4 regions of the Ewingella sp. C233 genome follow, and region 1 is predicted to be linked to each of the others. Evidence: predicted binding sites of a transcription regulator. Region 1 holds the regulator's gene; each other region holds the start of a gene.
What was found. Region 1 encodes Fur, which represses iron uptake genes when iron is present. Its sites were predicted from a motif close to ATAATAATGAGAACNACTATCAA; they were not measured.
Positions count from the first base shown of each region.

Region 2: efeU (iron uptake transporter permease EfeU) is a predicted target of Fur. The motif match lies at 1,093-1,115, and genes of this name have one in related genera.
Region 3: ACZRKO_RS04570 (TonB-dependent siderophore receptor) is a predicted target of Fur. The motif match lies at 2,445-2,467, and genes of this name have one in related genera.
Region 4: sodA (superoxide dismutase [Mn]) is a predicted target of Fur. The motif match lies at 2,021-2,043, and genes of this name have one in related genera.

Region 1 is NZ_JBUZRI010000001.1:2,403,209-2,406,663, reverse strand. It holds gene ACZRKO_RS10885 (beta-N-acetylhexosaminidase) at 1-1,460, shown strand, start outside; gene fur (ferric iron uptake transcriptional regulator) at 1,611-2,066, opposite strand; gene fldA (flavodoxin FldA) at 2,376-2,903, opposite strand; gene ACZRKO_RS10870 (methyl-accepting chemotaxis protein) at 3,333-3,455, shown strand, end outside.
Region 2 is NZ_JBUZRI010000001.1:1,253,794-1,257,248, reverse strand. It holds gene efeO (iron uptake system protein EfeO) at 1-117, opposite strand, end outside; gene efeU (iron uptake transporter permease EfeU) at 167-1,018, opposite strand; gene putP (sodium/proline symporter PutP) at 1,266-2,750, opposite strand; gene ACZRKO_RS05750 (hypothetical protein) at 2,794-3,114, opposite strand; gene putA (trifunctional transcriptional regulator/proline dehydrogenase/L-glutamate gamma-semialdehyde dehydrogenase) at 3,175-3,455, shown strand, end outside.
Region 3 is NZ_JBUZRI010000001.1:994,235-997,689, forward strand. It holds gene ACZRKO_RS04565 (TetR/AcrR family transcriptional regulator) at 1-79, shown strand, start outside; gene ACZRKO_RS04570 (TonB-dependent siderophore receptor) at 162-2,282, opposite strand; gene ACZRKO_RS04575 (Bor family protein) at 2,736-3,023, shown strand; gene ACZRKO_RS04580 (glycoside hydrolase family 3 protein) at 3,131-3,455, opposite strand, start outside.
Region 4 is NZ_JBUZRI010000004.1:278,350-281,804, reverse strand. It holds gene ACZRKO_RS18815 (methyl-accepting chemotaxis protein) at 1-1,093, opposite strand, end outside; gene sodA (superoxide dismutase [Mn]) at 1,322-1,942, opposite strand; gene fdhD (formate dehydrogenase accessory sulfurtransferase FdhD) at 2,161-3,006, opposite strand; gene fdnG (formate dehydrogenase-N subunit alpha) at 3,151-3,455, shown strand, end outside.

The DNA.
Region 1 (3,455 bases):
GCCTGTTACCGCAACTGGGTTCAGGGCCGGATAGCACCAATAACGGCAGCGGTTTCTTCTCGCGTCAGGATTATATCGACATCGTGAAGTACGCTAAGGCGCGCCAGATTGAGGTTATTCCTGAAATCGATATGCCAGCACACGCCCGTGCCGCTGTGATCTCGATGGAAGCGCGCTATAAAAAACTCATGGAAGAAGGTAAGGAGAAAGAGGCTAACGAGTTCCGCCTGCTGGACCCTACCGATACGTCTAACACCACCGGCGTACAGTTCTACGATCGTCACGGTTATCTGAACCCATGTCTGGATTCGTCAAAACGCTTTGTTGATAAAGTGATTGGCGAAATCGCTGGCATGCATAAAGCCGCTGGGCAGCCGTTAACCACCTGGCATTTTGGTGGCGATGAAGCCAAAAATATCTTCCTCGGCCCAGGCTATCAGGACAAAAATGGCAAAATCGAACCGGGTAAAGGCATTATTGATCTGAGCAAGCAGGACAAACCCTGGGCGCAATCCCAGGTTTGCCAGGCGATGGTAAAAGAGGGCAAAGTGCAGGACGTTGAGCACTTGCCAAGCTACTTCGCGGTTGAAGTCAGCAAGCTGGTGAATGCCCACGGTATTGAGAAAATGCAGGCCTGGCAGGATGGTCTGAAAGATGCCAAAGACGCTTCCTCGTTCGCGACTAAACGTACCGGTGTAAACTTCTGGGATACCCTCTACTGGGGCGGTTTTGACACAGCAAACGACTGGGCCAACAAAGGTTATGAAGTGGTTATTTCTAACCCGGACTACGTCTACTTCGATTTCCCGTATGAAGTGAATCCGCAGGAAAAAGGGTACTACTGGGGCACGCGTTTCAGTGACGAAGCTAAAGTGTTCAGCTTTGCGCCGGACAACCTGCCGCAGAACGCCGAAACCTCGGTTGACCGCGACGGCAACGCCTTCGAAGCGAAAAGCGATAAAGCGTGGCCAGGTGCTCACGGGATCTCCGCGCAGCTATGGAGCGAAGTGGTCCGCACCGATGATCGTATGGAGTACATGATCTATCCGCGTCTGCTGCCACTGGCTGAGCGCGCATGGCACCGTGCGGACTGGGAAATGGATTATAAAGCCGGGCGTGAATTCTCTGGTGGTAAAACGCATCACGTTAACACTGAGGCGCTGCATAAAGAGTGGCTGCTGTTCGCGAACCTGATGGGCCAGCGTGAATTGCCGAAGATGGATGCGGCCGGTGTCGCTTACCGTCTGCCGGTGCCGGGAGCCCGCGTTGCGGGAGGGAAACTGGAGGCCAACGTTTCGCTGCCGGGGCTGGCTATTGAGTATTCACTGGATGGCGGCAAGCAGTGGCAGCGTTACGATGACGCACAAAAACCACAGGTCAGCGGCGATGTTTGGGTTCGCTCCGCGTCCGCCGACGGCAAACGTTTCAGCCGTGCTGAACACGTTGACGGCAAAGTCTGACACTGAATCTCTGCCTTATCAGACCCCGGCTTGCCGGGGTTTTTTTATGTCTGCGGTAATGGTGACATGAAACCGCAGGCATAAAAAAACCGCTTTTCAGCGGTTAATGGATGTTCTGCATGACAGAACGCATGACGGCAAAATTCTGGCTTACAGCGCAGGTTTATCGTTATGCAGGTTTTCGTCTTCGCGGCAGTCACCCAGTTCGCAGTGGCCGTAAAGATAAAGACTGTGGTTGGTCAGTTTGATGCCATGTCTCTTGGCAATTTCGCGCTGACGTCCTTCGATGTACTCATCACGGAATTCGATCACACGGCCACAATCCAGGCAGATCAGGTGATCATGGTGATGTTGCTGGGTCAGTTCGAAAACAGATTTTCCCCCTTCGAAGTTGTGACGGGTCACGATCCCGGCATCATCAAACTGGTTCAGTACGCGGTAAACCGTCGCAAGACCAATTTCTTCACCCATATCAATCAGTTGCTTGTATAAATCTTCCGCACTGACGTGATGACCTTCCGGCGCTTGCAGCACTTCCAGGATCTTAAGTCGCGGAAGCGTGACTTTTAAGCCAGCTTTCTTCAGTGCGGTATTGTTGTCAGTCATGCGGATTCAGTCCTGTTACTATGGTAATCACGTTGAGGCATGAAGCCTGTGATGGCGGTTCATGATGAAACGGTAGTCTGTTAACAAAGATCGCATCTTTCATTGCCATAGCGAAAAGATCGCAACGGCTTGATCAATAGAAAAAACACCTAAACTTAGTGTACCTTGATACCGAAGAAAGTTACAATTTTGTAGCGGTTAAATTGTTAATTTCAGTAATAGTTTGGCCCTTTCAATGGAGAATCAATCACTCAGGAGCGGTATCCTGTCGTTCGATCATTTCGCCAGTTCGTCAGGGCCAATTCAGGCTTAGCCAATAATCTCTGCCAAACTCAACTCTGCTGAAATCTGCTTAACCCAGCCATCCACACGTTCGTTGGTCAGTTCAGGTTGACGATCTTCGTCAATGGCCAGACCGATGAAATGTTTGTCATCAGCCAGACCTTTAGAAGCTTCGAAGTGGTAACCGGCCGTTGGCCAGTGACCGACGATCACCGCGCCGCGTGGCTCGATGATGTCACGCACGGTGCCCATCGCGTCACAGAAATACTCGGCATAATCTTCCTGGTCACCACAGCCAAACAGAGCAACCAGCTTACCTTCGAAATCTATCTCTTCCAGCGTTGGGAAAAAGTCGTCCCAGTCACACTGTGCTTCACCGTAATACCAGGTAGGAATGCCGATCAGCAAAATATCGAATTTTTCCAGATCCTCTTTGCTGCTTTTGGCGATGTCATGTATCTCGGCAACGTCTTTACCCAGCTGCTTTTGGATCATTTTAGCGATGTTTTCGGTGTTACCTGTATCGGATCCAAAGAAGATTCCTACTACGGCCATAAGATTTCTAACCTCTTGTTCTCAATGAAGTGCTCTGCATAGCAGGCAGTAATGCTGCAGATAATAGCAAACTCGCCGCCTGGAGAATATGCCTGTGCATCCCAGTACGGATCGGACAATAAGTCTATCGGGCATTAATGCGAAGCGTTATCGCCTTCGTGTGTTTTATGCCCTTTGTAGGGATATAAGCCTTGTCCCTGCTGGAAATCTGGTTATTCGCAATTGTGAAATAATTTCACCTTGGTCCTAAATTTTACTCATGTAGCGCCGATAGAAGATGCGAGAGGAATCTCAACATAATAAAGAAATCGATGCCCGGAGAGGTGTTCAACCATGTCCCGGGCTGATGCCAGACGGTGATCTGTTTGATTCTCTGCATCCCCGTTAATCTCATAAAAAGAAACGTAAACGTTTCACGAGAGGCACATTGTGCAATTTTTGAAAAACATTACCATCAGGAAAGCGATGTTAGGGATCCTTGGCGTTTTTTGCGTCATGTGGGCTTGCGTTGCGATCTACACCATTTCTTCACTTAACTCACTGACCAAAAAT
Region 2 (3,455 bases), 1.1 Mb from region 1:
GATTTTCACCTGAGGAACATCAGCAGCCAGCGCGTTGGCGCTCAGGGCAAACGCAGGCAGAGATAAGAGCGCAATCTGTAGCGCTTTACGGCGAAACACGGTGGTCGAATAAGACATGAATAACTCCATGAAAGAGACAGTGTATGGACAGACAAATGTTGCGTAATTAACGCTGTGTTTTTTGTCCGGAGGCCGCCGAAACCGCCACCGGTTGTTTGCCCTGCGGCATGAAGAACAGGAACAGCGCCGGGATCAGGTACAGAAAATAGACGGATACTTCGCTGACGGTAGGCGCTTCCTGATAGCCAAACATCCCTTCCAGCAACGTGCCAAACAGGGAATGCGTGGAGAGAACGCTGCTCAAATCAAAGGCGACGTCCTGCATACGGTTCCACAAACCGGCTTCGTGGAAGGCACGAATTGCACCCGCTGCCAGACCTGCGGCGACAAACAGAATAAACAGGCTGGTCCATTTGAAGAACTTCGCCAGATGTAGCTTCACACCGCCGTAGTAAATCAGGAAACCGAGCACGATAGCGGCAGACAGCCCGAGAATCGCACCGATCGGCGCTGCAATACCGACGTCCTGTTGAAAAGCGGCCAGCAGGAAGAACACGGATTCCAGCCCTTCACGCGCCACGGCGAAAAACACCATTGCCACCAGCGCCCAGCCCTGACCGCGGCCCGAATTCAGCGCGTTATCGATAGCGCCCTCAAGATGCACTTTGATGGAGCGGGACACTTTACGCATCCAGAACACCATGTAGGTCAGAATGCAGACGGCGATCACCGCCACGATGCCTTCGAACAGTTCCTGCTGTTTCTGCGGGAATTCACCGGTGGTTTCATTGATGAAGATACCGAGCGCCAGACAGAGTGCTGCGGCGACTATCACACCCATCCACACCACACCGAGCCACTGCCCGCGCTGCGTCCGCTTCAGATAGCTGGCGATCAGGCTGACAATTAATGCGGCTTCCAGCCCTTCGCGGAACATAATGAGAAAGGGGACGAACATAGATGAGACTCCCGGCACCGAAATGCAAAAACATTTAAACGCGAACTTATCGTGTAAAGATAAGTAAAATGAAAACGATAGTGATTATCATTCTTGCGAAAATAAAAACAAGTGGCTATGGGGGATTTTTTGCAACATAACGCCGCTTTCAGGCTGATAATTTATTGCTGATTATTTCTGCGAGGGGTGAACACGTAGATGAAAGCGGAGCCAGAATGCCTGACTCCGCGCTTTCTGACGGCATGTATCAGACGGTCTTAAACTCCGCTTCAGCCGTGTCGAAACGCTGTTCGACGGCGGCGGACGGCTTGCTGCCCATCAGGCTGACAACCCAGATCGCAAACGAGGCAAAGATAAAGCCGGGGATGATTTCATACAGGTTCAGCCAGGCGTATTGCTTCCACACCAGCACGGTAATGGCACCGACCAACATTCCGGCCAACGCGCCGTTGCGGGTCATGCGTTTCCACATGACTGAAATCAAAATCACTGGCCCAAACGCCGCGCCGAACCCGGCCCACGCATAGCTCACCAGCCCCAGCACGCGGTTTTCCGGGTTTGCGGCCAGCGCAATCGCCACCAGTGCGACTACCAGCACCATCGCGCGGCCAACCCAGACCAGCTCGAACTGGCTGGCATTTTTGCGCAGGAAGGCTTTGTAGAGATCTTCTGTAATAGCGCTCGAACAGACCAGCAATTGACAGCTCAGCGTACTCATGACGGCCGCCAGAATGGCGGAGAGCAGCACCCCGGCCACCCACGGATTGAACAGAATTTTCGCCAGTTCAATGAACACGCGTTCACCGTTTTGCGACACATTGCCCGCCTGCCCCGGATTATTACTGAAATACGCAATACCGAAGAAACCCACGGCGACGGTTCCTGCCAGACAAAGGATCATCCAGGTCATGCTGATGCGGCGTGCACTGCGGATAGTGCGGTGCGAGTCGGCCGCCATAAAGCGCGCCAGAATGTGCGGCTGGCCGAAATAGCCCAGTCCCCAGCCCAGCAGCGACAGGATCGCCACCAAATTCATGCCTTTAAACATATCGGTATATTCAGGATTTTTGGCGTTGATCACCATCATTGAGGTATCAATGCCGCCCACCGCCAGAATCACAATCACCGGCGTCAGGATCAGCGCAAAAATCATCAGGCTGGCCTGCACGGTATCCGTCCAACTGACCGCCAGAAAACCGCCGATGAAGGTATAGATGATGGTAGCGGCGGCACCGGCCCACAGTGCAGTCTGGTAGGTCATGCCAAAGGTGCTTTCAAACAGACGCGCACCGGCCACGATGCCGGAAGCACAATAGATGGTGAAGAACACCAGAATGACGATGGCCGAGATAATGCGCAGCATTTTGCTCGAATCTTCAAAGCGATGCGTGAAGTAGTCCGGCAAGGTCAGCGCGTTATTGTTGGCCTCGGTATGGACCCTTAACCGCCCCGCCACCAGCTTCCAGTTGAGATAGGCTCCGATAGTCAGCCCGATGGCGATCCAGCTTTCAGAAATACCGGAGATAAAAATCGCACCCGGCAGGCCCATCAGCAGCCAGCCGCTCATATCGGACGCTCCGGCTGACAGGGCCGTCACCACGCTACCCAGACTGCGGCCACCGAGAATATAGTCATCGAAATTCTTGGTCCGCAAATAGGCAATCAGCCCGATGAGGATCATCCCGAAGATGTAAACACAAAACGTCACCATCATTGGCGTGTTCATTGTCATGCAAGTTCTCCACGTGTTGTTCTGTACACAATCTAAAAAAGAGTCAGTTCTGATGCGCCTCTGTTCGGGCTTTAGCACCAGCTAAAAAATCAAATTCGGCGGGATACTCTGCGAGCCAAAGTGCAATTACAAGATTTTTAACAAGGTTGTCACAAGAAGCTGATTCCAGGTCACATTTATTATGATTACGGGTTGCACCTTGCATTACATGCAGTTGCACCCGCCACAATTCGCGCACAGCGCGGTGAACATCAATAGCGGCAGAGTGGAAAATGTTAATAATCGAAGGAAATTCGGCATTGCCGCACATCATGTATTTAACAGGGTTGCACAAAGTTGCAACATCGATGATATTGCTGCACATAACAATGATCTTTCTTCACTCAATCTTCATCTGCACAGATGGATAATGGAGCTACAGGGTATGGGTATGACGACGATGGGCGTTAAACTGGACGAAGCGACGCGCGACAGATTGAAAGTCGCGGCTCAGGGCATCGACCGCACGCCGCACTGGCTGATCAAACAGGCAATTTACTCCTATCTGGAGCGGCTGGAAAATGGTGATGCGCTGCCTGAAATCCCGGCGTTGAATGCCAGTCATGCAGCAGAAAGCGATGAGCTACCCGCCCTTTCCTCCGTCGAGTCACATCAGCCTTTCCTCGATTTTGCCGAGCAGATTCTGCCGCAATCTGTCAGCCGTTC
Region 3 (3,455 bases), 1.4 Mb from region 1:
TGAACCTGAGCGTGCGGCATCCGATGCGTTGCTGGAAAATGCCAGATTGAGGATTAAAACCCGGCTCGGATTGGCATAAAAAAAGCCCTGATTGCTCAGGGCTTCAAAGGGCAGACATTTGAGGGGAAACTGTGTGAAGGTTTTCCCGTTTCAGTCAGCTATCAGAAATCATATCCAACGGTTGCTACCACAGTACGTTCCTGACCCCAGTAGCAATAGCTGGTGCCGTAACAGGCCGCGACATATTTCTTGTCGAACAGGTTATTGGCATTCAGCTGCACAAACGCACCTTTCAGCTGCGGATTGAACTGCACCAGATTCATACGCAGTGAAGCATCAACCAGCGTGGCGGACGGCATACTCAGGGTGTTTTCGTTATCAGCCCACTGTGTACCGATATAACGCACACCTGCACCCACATCCACGCCGATCGGCGTATTGTACTGACCCCAGATTGACGCCATCTGTTTTGGTGTCACGTAGGGCGTGTTGCCATCGTTGCTGGTGGAATCATCAAAGCGCACTTTGTTATAGGTATAACCGGCCATCACGTTGAAGCGTTCGGTGATCTGTTTCTTCGCTTCCAGTTCAAGGCCCTGAGAACGGACTTTCCCTGCCGGCTCATAGTAGCTGCCCACAACGACACGATTACCGACATCATCCTGCGTCAGGTCAAACAACGCGGCGGTATACAAGTCTGACGTTCCCACCGGTTGGTATTTGATACCGGCTTCGTATTGCTCACTCTGCATCGGTTTGAGCAGGGTTCCATCCTGACCAGGCAAGGCAGAAGGCGTCATGGCCTGGCTGTAGCTGACGTAAGGCGAGATCCCGTTTTCAAACGCATACAGTAAAGACGCACGGCTGTTGAAGTGGCGGTCGGTACGCTCGCTGCTGGTATCTTTAACAGCGATGCTGTCATAGGCGGTGTTTTTGGTTTTCAGCGTGTCATAACGACCCGACAGTGTCAGGTGCCACTGGTTCCAGCTCATATCATCTTGCAGATAAGTGCCCATCTGCTCATAACGGTCTTTGCCGGTTTTGCTGCTGTAGTAAGCCAGATTCGGACCGCCGGTGTAACCGGTGTACGGGTTCAGCTGACTGGCCGTCGCGCCCAGGGATTTCAGGTCATTCATAAAGTAGGAGTAATCGAAACCAACCACCACTTTATGTTCCAGCTCGCCGGTGGCGAAGTCCGCTTCCAATTGGTTATCGATGGCAACGCTGTCCAGCGAGGAGGTCTCACCGGAGTAGTAACGGTTCATCAGGGTACGGTCCGCATTCCAGCCTGCCTGATATACCTGATCCAGCTCGGTGTTGGAGTGGGTGTAGTTGGCGTTCTGGCGGAATGACCACACGTCGTTGAAGGCGTGACGGAATTCGTAGCTGTAGATCTGCTCCCAGCGTTTGAACTGGTTAAGCGAAGATTCGCCGTCGAAGAATCCGCGGCTCAGTTTATCACCGTACAAGCTGCCATCAGCAGGCACAGCGGCGTGATAACCACCAGACGGATCTTTTTGCAGATAGGCGCGCAGTAACAGCGAGGTATTTTCATCCGGCTGCCACATTAATTGCGGGGAAATGGCATAACGCTCTTCGCGCTGGTGGTCATACTGGGTGTCGCTGGTGCGGGTCATACCTGTCAGGCGGAATGCCCACTGGTCGTTGATGGCGTTAGTGTAATCGAACGCGCCGCCCTTGGTGTCTTGCGTACCGCCGGAGAGACGGAAATGTCCCTCTTCAGCAAACTGCGGGCGCTTGGTGCTTTCCATCACCAGACCGCCCGGAATGCTCTGACCATACAGGGCAGAAGAGGGGCCTTTGATAACATCAATGCGTTCCAGGAACCACGGATCCACCTGAATGGAGTTATAGCTGGCGCCATCGCTGAGAATACGCAGGCCATCGAGGAAGGTGTTGTTAACATCACCGCCGTGGAAACCGCGCAGGGAGATGGTGTCATAGCGCGTTGCGCCACCGGCAAAGTTGGTGAATACGCCCGGCGTGTAGTTCAGCGCGGCGTTAACGGTAGTGGCGTTCTGGTCATCCATCTGCTGACGCGTCACAACGGACACGGCCTGACCGGTGGTAATAATCGGCTGATCGGTTTTGGTGGCCGTTCTGCTGGTTTTTGCGCTGTAACCCTGCGTGGGGGTATCAGCGGTTTGTGCCGGTGTAGCGGTGACAACGACGGTTTCTTCCGCGAAAGAGGCAGCAGGAAGCGTCAGTGCGACGGCGCAAAGCAGCACCGAACGCTTAAGAGGGAAGGCCAGTGTATTCAAGTTCAAAGTCCCTATAAATAAAGAAATAAATTATCGAGTGATTAATTAACTGTGTGCAGTACGTAGATAAAACAAACCCCGGAAGCCCACTTTTCCGCGCAGGAATTCCCACCCGCCAAAAGAAGGTGTATTCCGTAACATTTGCCGCAGATGTTAAACTTAATGATAATTGTTATCATTATTATTTTACATTATCAAGTGAACTTTTCCAAAAAATGTGAAGTGAGGGGATTTCTATCCACATAAAAATCAGGGTATTAGGTGGGTTTATGTACATAAACCTTAAACTAAATAGGGATTATGGGAGATTTTTCTACCCCGTTTTACAGTTAATGCCGATAATACCGCCGCTTTACTATTTCGGTTTTTCAAAGCAAGACCGTCTTTTGTTGGCAATCTTTATCGGCAGGCACTTTGCTTGCCGAGAATACTTAAGGTTTACGGGGTCTATTTATGAAAAAATTATTGATGACGGCTGCTTTTGCCGTGTTACTGACCGGCTGCGCGCAGCAGACTTTCAATATGGGACAGGGCATCGCGACTCAGCCGAAAGTTGTCACAACGCATCACTTCTTTGTTGGCGGGATAGGGCAACAGAAATCTGTTGATGCAGCGAAAGTGTGTGGTGGCGCTGATAAAGTCGTTCGCGTTGAAGTTCAGCAAACTTTCCCGGACGTCTTGTTGGGTATGGTGACTTTCGGCATCTATACGCCACGCGACGCACGCGTCTTCTGCTCATAAGTTAAGTTGTACATTAAAAGTCATTACTGGCTGTGAATAATAACGGGCACTTTCTGTGCCCGTTATTATGTGAAGCGTTACGTCTTCAGTTTGATATTGTTCCTGCCTTAACGCGCCAGACCAGCGCCAATCGGGTAGAGCGGATTTTCGGTGTCGTGCGGCATATCCGATTTCTGTTGCAGCACTTCTTCCATCGATGATGGCAGCTCGAACGGCAGTTTGCCGGTGTACGCCTCATCGCTGGTCAGGCGGCTAAACAGTACGGTATCGCTGACCCCAAAGTTGCCAATAATTGCTTTGGCTTTGTCCTGCACATTGGTCAGGATTGCCGGTCGGTCGAGATAAACAGTCACCACAACAGGGACTTTAGCACTGGCTTTTACGATGGCCTGATAGTCAGCGTTGTCAGACATAAAGGCCAACGATCCCTCA
Region 4 (3,455 bases), on a different contig from region 1:
TTTCATAAATCATATTACGCAGGTTCTGGCTCATCCCGGCCACGGCGTTCATCAACATACCCAGCTCATCACGACGCGGTGTGGACTGCGCCGCCGTCAGGTCGCCTTTGGCAATCAGCTCTGCTGTTGCGAGCGTAGCGCGCAGCGGACGGGTGATTTGACGGGTGATGCGCCAGGCGATCAGCGCACCGATAAACAGTGCTGCCAGAGTGATAACCGCCATCAGAATCAGCGCCCGGCTGATATCCCGGTGCGTGTTATCCAGCTCATTTTTAAAGATTTTGCTGACCAGCGTGTTCATCTCTGAGGCTTTGACCGACAGCAGCTGCGAGTTCTGCTGTTCACGCTCGTAAGCGGGCATATAGGCCACCACGTGAGATTTATAAGTCGCCAGCGCGCTCATCAGCGGTGCGAGCGTTTCTTGCTGGTTAGGAAGCAGCAGGGCGTTGAGTTTTTTGGCGTTAGCCTGCGTGTCATCGATGGCGTTAAGCAGCGTGGTTTCGGACTCTTTATCCATGTTCAGCAGCAGTCCGCGCACGTAATAACGCACGCTGATCAGTTTCTGAATCACCTCAGCCAGAGAGAGACGAATCGAGGGATCGGCATCTTCCACCCGCAGCTGATCCTGCAGGCGTTTAACCACATCTTCTGTTTCCGACAGATTCCAGCTTTTGCGCACGGCATCTTTTTCATCGATGGCCTGTTTAAATGCAGTCTGAGCCTGAATGTACTCTTTGATTTTTACCGGCACCTGATCCAGATTGGCCTGGCTCTGCGCGTCCCACTCCAGCCTGCCTTTCGAGGTATCGACCAGCTTTTGCAGATCCGCGATGCTGCGCTGGTTTTTAACCAGATAATCGGGATTGTAATTGAGCTGATAGAGCGTGCGGCTGAGCCGGGCATCGTTGAGCAACGTATTCATCTGGTTGCTGAAATCTACTTTTTCAGCGCGGTCGTTGATGTCTTTGAACTTCACCATACCGACTGCGGCGATCACCACCGCGATGAGTAAAACCAAACCAAAACCCAGTCCGAGTTTGGTGCCGACTTTCAGGTTTTCAATGCGTTGTGACAGACCTGTACCCTTTCCCATTACTGTTCTCCGCCGACGCGTTTGCCCATGAGGTAAGTTTTTGTGAAGCCTTTGTTAAAGGCATATCGGTGGACTTAAGACAAACTTTAGGGGTAGAGAGCGGCTTATTTGAGAACTGCGGGCGGGGTCTGATATTTGAACGTACAAACTGCAAAAGAAAGACATAAAAATGGCGGGGAAGACCCCGCCATTTGAGCAAACTGTACCCCGGTTAAGGGGGGCGCGAAATTACTTCGCTTCAGCCAGACGTTTTGCTGCTTCGTCCCAGTTCACAACAGCCCAGAACGCTTTGATGTAATCAGGGCGTTTGTTCTGATATTTCAGGTAGTAAGCGTGTTCCCACACGTCCAGACCCAGCAACGGGTAACCGGAAGCGCCAGAAACGGCTTCACCCATCAACGGGCTGTCCTGGTTAGCAGTAGAAACCACCGCCAGTTTGCCGTCTTTCAGAACCAGCCACGCCCAGCCTGAGCCGAAACGAGTGGTTGCTGCTTTTTCAAAGGTTTCTTTGAAAGCGTCAACGCTGCCGAAATCGCGTTCGATAGCCGCTTTCAGGTCGCCCTGCAAGGTGGTACCGGTTTTCAGGCCTTTCCAGAACAGGCTGTGGTTAGCATGGCCACCCGCGTTGTTACGCAGAGCCACTTTCTTGTCAGCAGGAACTTTATCGAGGTTAGCGATCAGTTCTTCAACCGACAGTTTTGCCAGTTCTGGCAGGCTTTCCAGCGCAGCGTTAGCGTTGTTAACGTACGCCTGATGATGTTTAGAGTGATGGATTTCCATCGTCTCTTTGTCGAAATGCGGTTCGAGTGCGTCGTATGCGTAAGGCAGTGATGGCAGTGAATAACTCATGTTCATCGTCTCCATAGTGTAGGGCGGCACCGTCATTGTGAGCACCGCGTAATCAGTCGGATCATTATAGTTAATTAAATGATATTGAAAATGATTATCTATGCTCCGCACTTTGTGCGGGTATTCGTAAGATGCTGTTATACGGGGCTTAGAGCGAGATTAACTAAGCCGTGCTGCAAACGGTCTAAGGCCTGATTCGGACCATTCTGCCGTAATGTTTACCCTTTCAGCCGCTGCGCATGCGTATACACCGTTGCCCGGCCGGGTTTGCTGAAACCAACCAGCGTCAGGTTACAGCGTTCGGCGACATCGACGGCGAGTTGGGTGGCGGCCGAGACGGCAAACAGGATTTCCACACCGCACATGGCCGCCTTCTGTACCATTTCGTAGCTGGCGCGGCTGGAAACCAGCGCGGCGCCGGCCTGCCAGTCTGGTTTTTTCGCCCGCACGCCGAGGATTTTATCCAATGCGACGTGGCGGCCGACGTCTTCGCAGCCGCCGAGCAGTTTGCCCTGCGGGCTGAGCCAGGCACCCGCGTGGGTGCAACCGGTCAGTTGGCCGATAGTTTGTACCGATTTCAACTGATGCAACGCACTGTCCAGATTCGACAAATCAAACGTCTGTGTGAACGGTAATGGCGCAACGGGGCGAAAGAGATCGCCAAGCTGCTCAATGCCGCACACTCCGCAGCCGGTGCGGCCAGCCATTGCGCGCCGTCGCTCTTTCAGCCCGGCGAAACGGCGGGTGGATAACTCAATGTTAACTTCTATGCCATTGCAGTTCGATGACACATCGATGCCGTAGATATCAGCCACCGATTCGATAATCCCTTCAGACAGCGAAAACCCCAGCGCAAAGGCCTCGAGCTCTTTGGGCGACGCCATCATCACAACGTGCGAGATGCCGTTGTACACCAGCGCGACCGGCACTTCTTCGGCAATCCAGTCATCCTGCGGCGCATCGAGATGTCCGCGTTGCATCACCTTTTTACGGGTGGCACCGATGATCTGCGTCACTTTTTGGTCATCTTTTTCGTCAAATTCGTTTACGCGATGGACATCCATTGGCAATAACCTTATAAACATTCCGGTTACAATAGACCACAATTACAGTCCGGATTTAATACACTATTTTAGCGCCCCTCGCTGCGGCGGGGAAAGCGCCAATGTGAATGCAATGTGTTAACAAATGATAGGAAGGAGTCTTTCATGCAGGTCAGCAGAAGACAGTTATTTAAGATCTGCGCGGGCGGAATGGCAGGAACCACAGCGACGTTACTCGGTTTTGCGCCGTCGCTGGCGCTGGCGGAAACCCGTCAGTATAAGTTGCTCCGCTCGCGGGAAACCCGCAACAACTGTACCTATTGCTCGGTCGGCTGTGGCATTTTGATCTACAGCCTGGGTGACGCTGCCAAGAACGTCAGCGAAAACATCTTCCATATAGAAGGTGACCCGGACCATCCCGTCAGTCGAGGCTCGCTGTGCCCTAAAGGGGCGGGCGTGCTGGATTATAT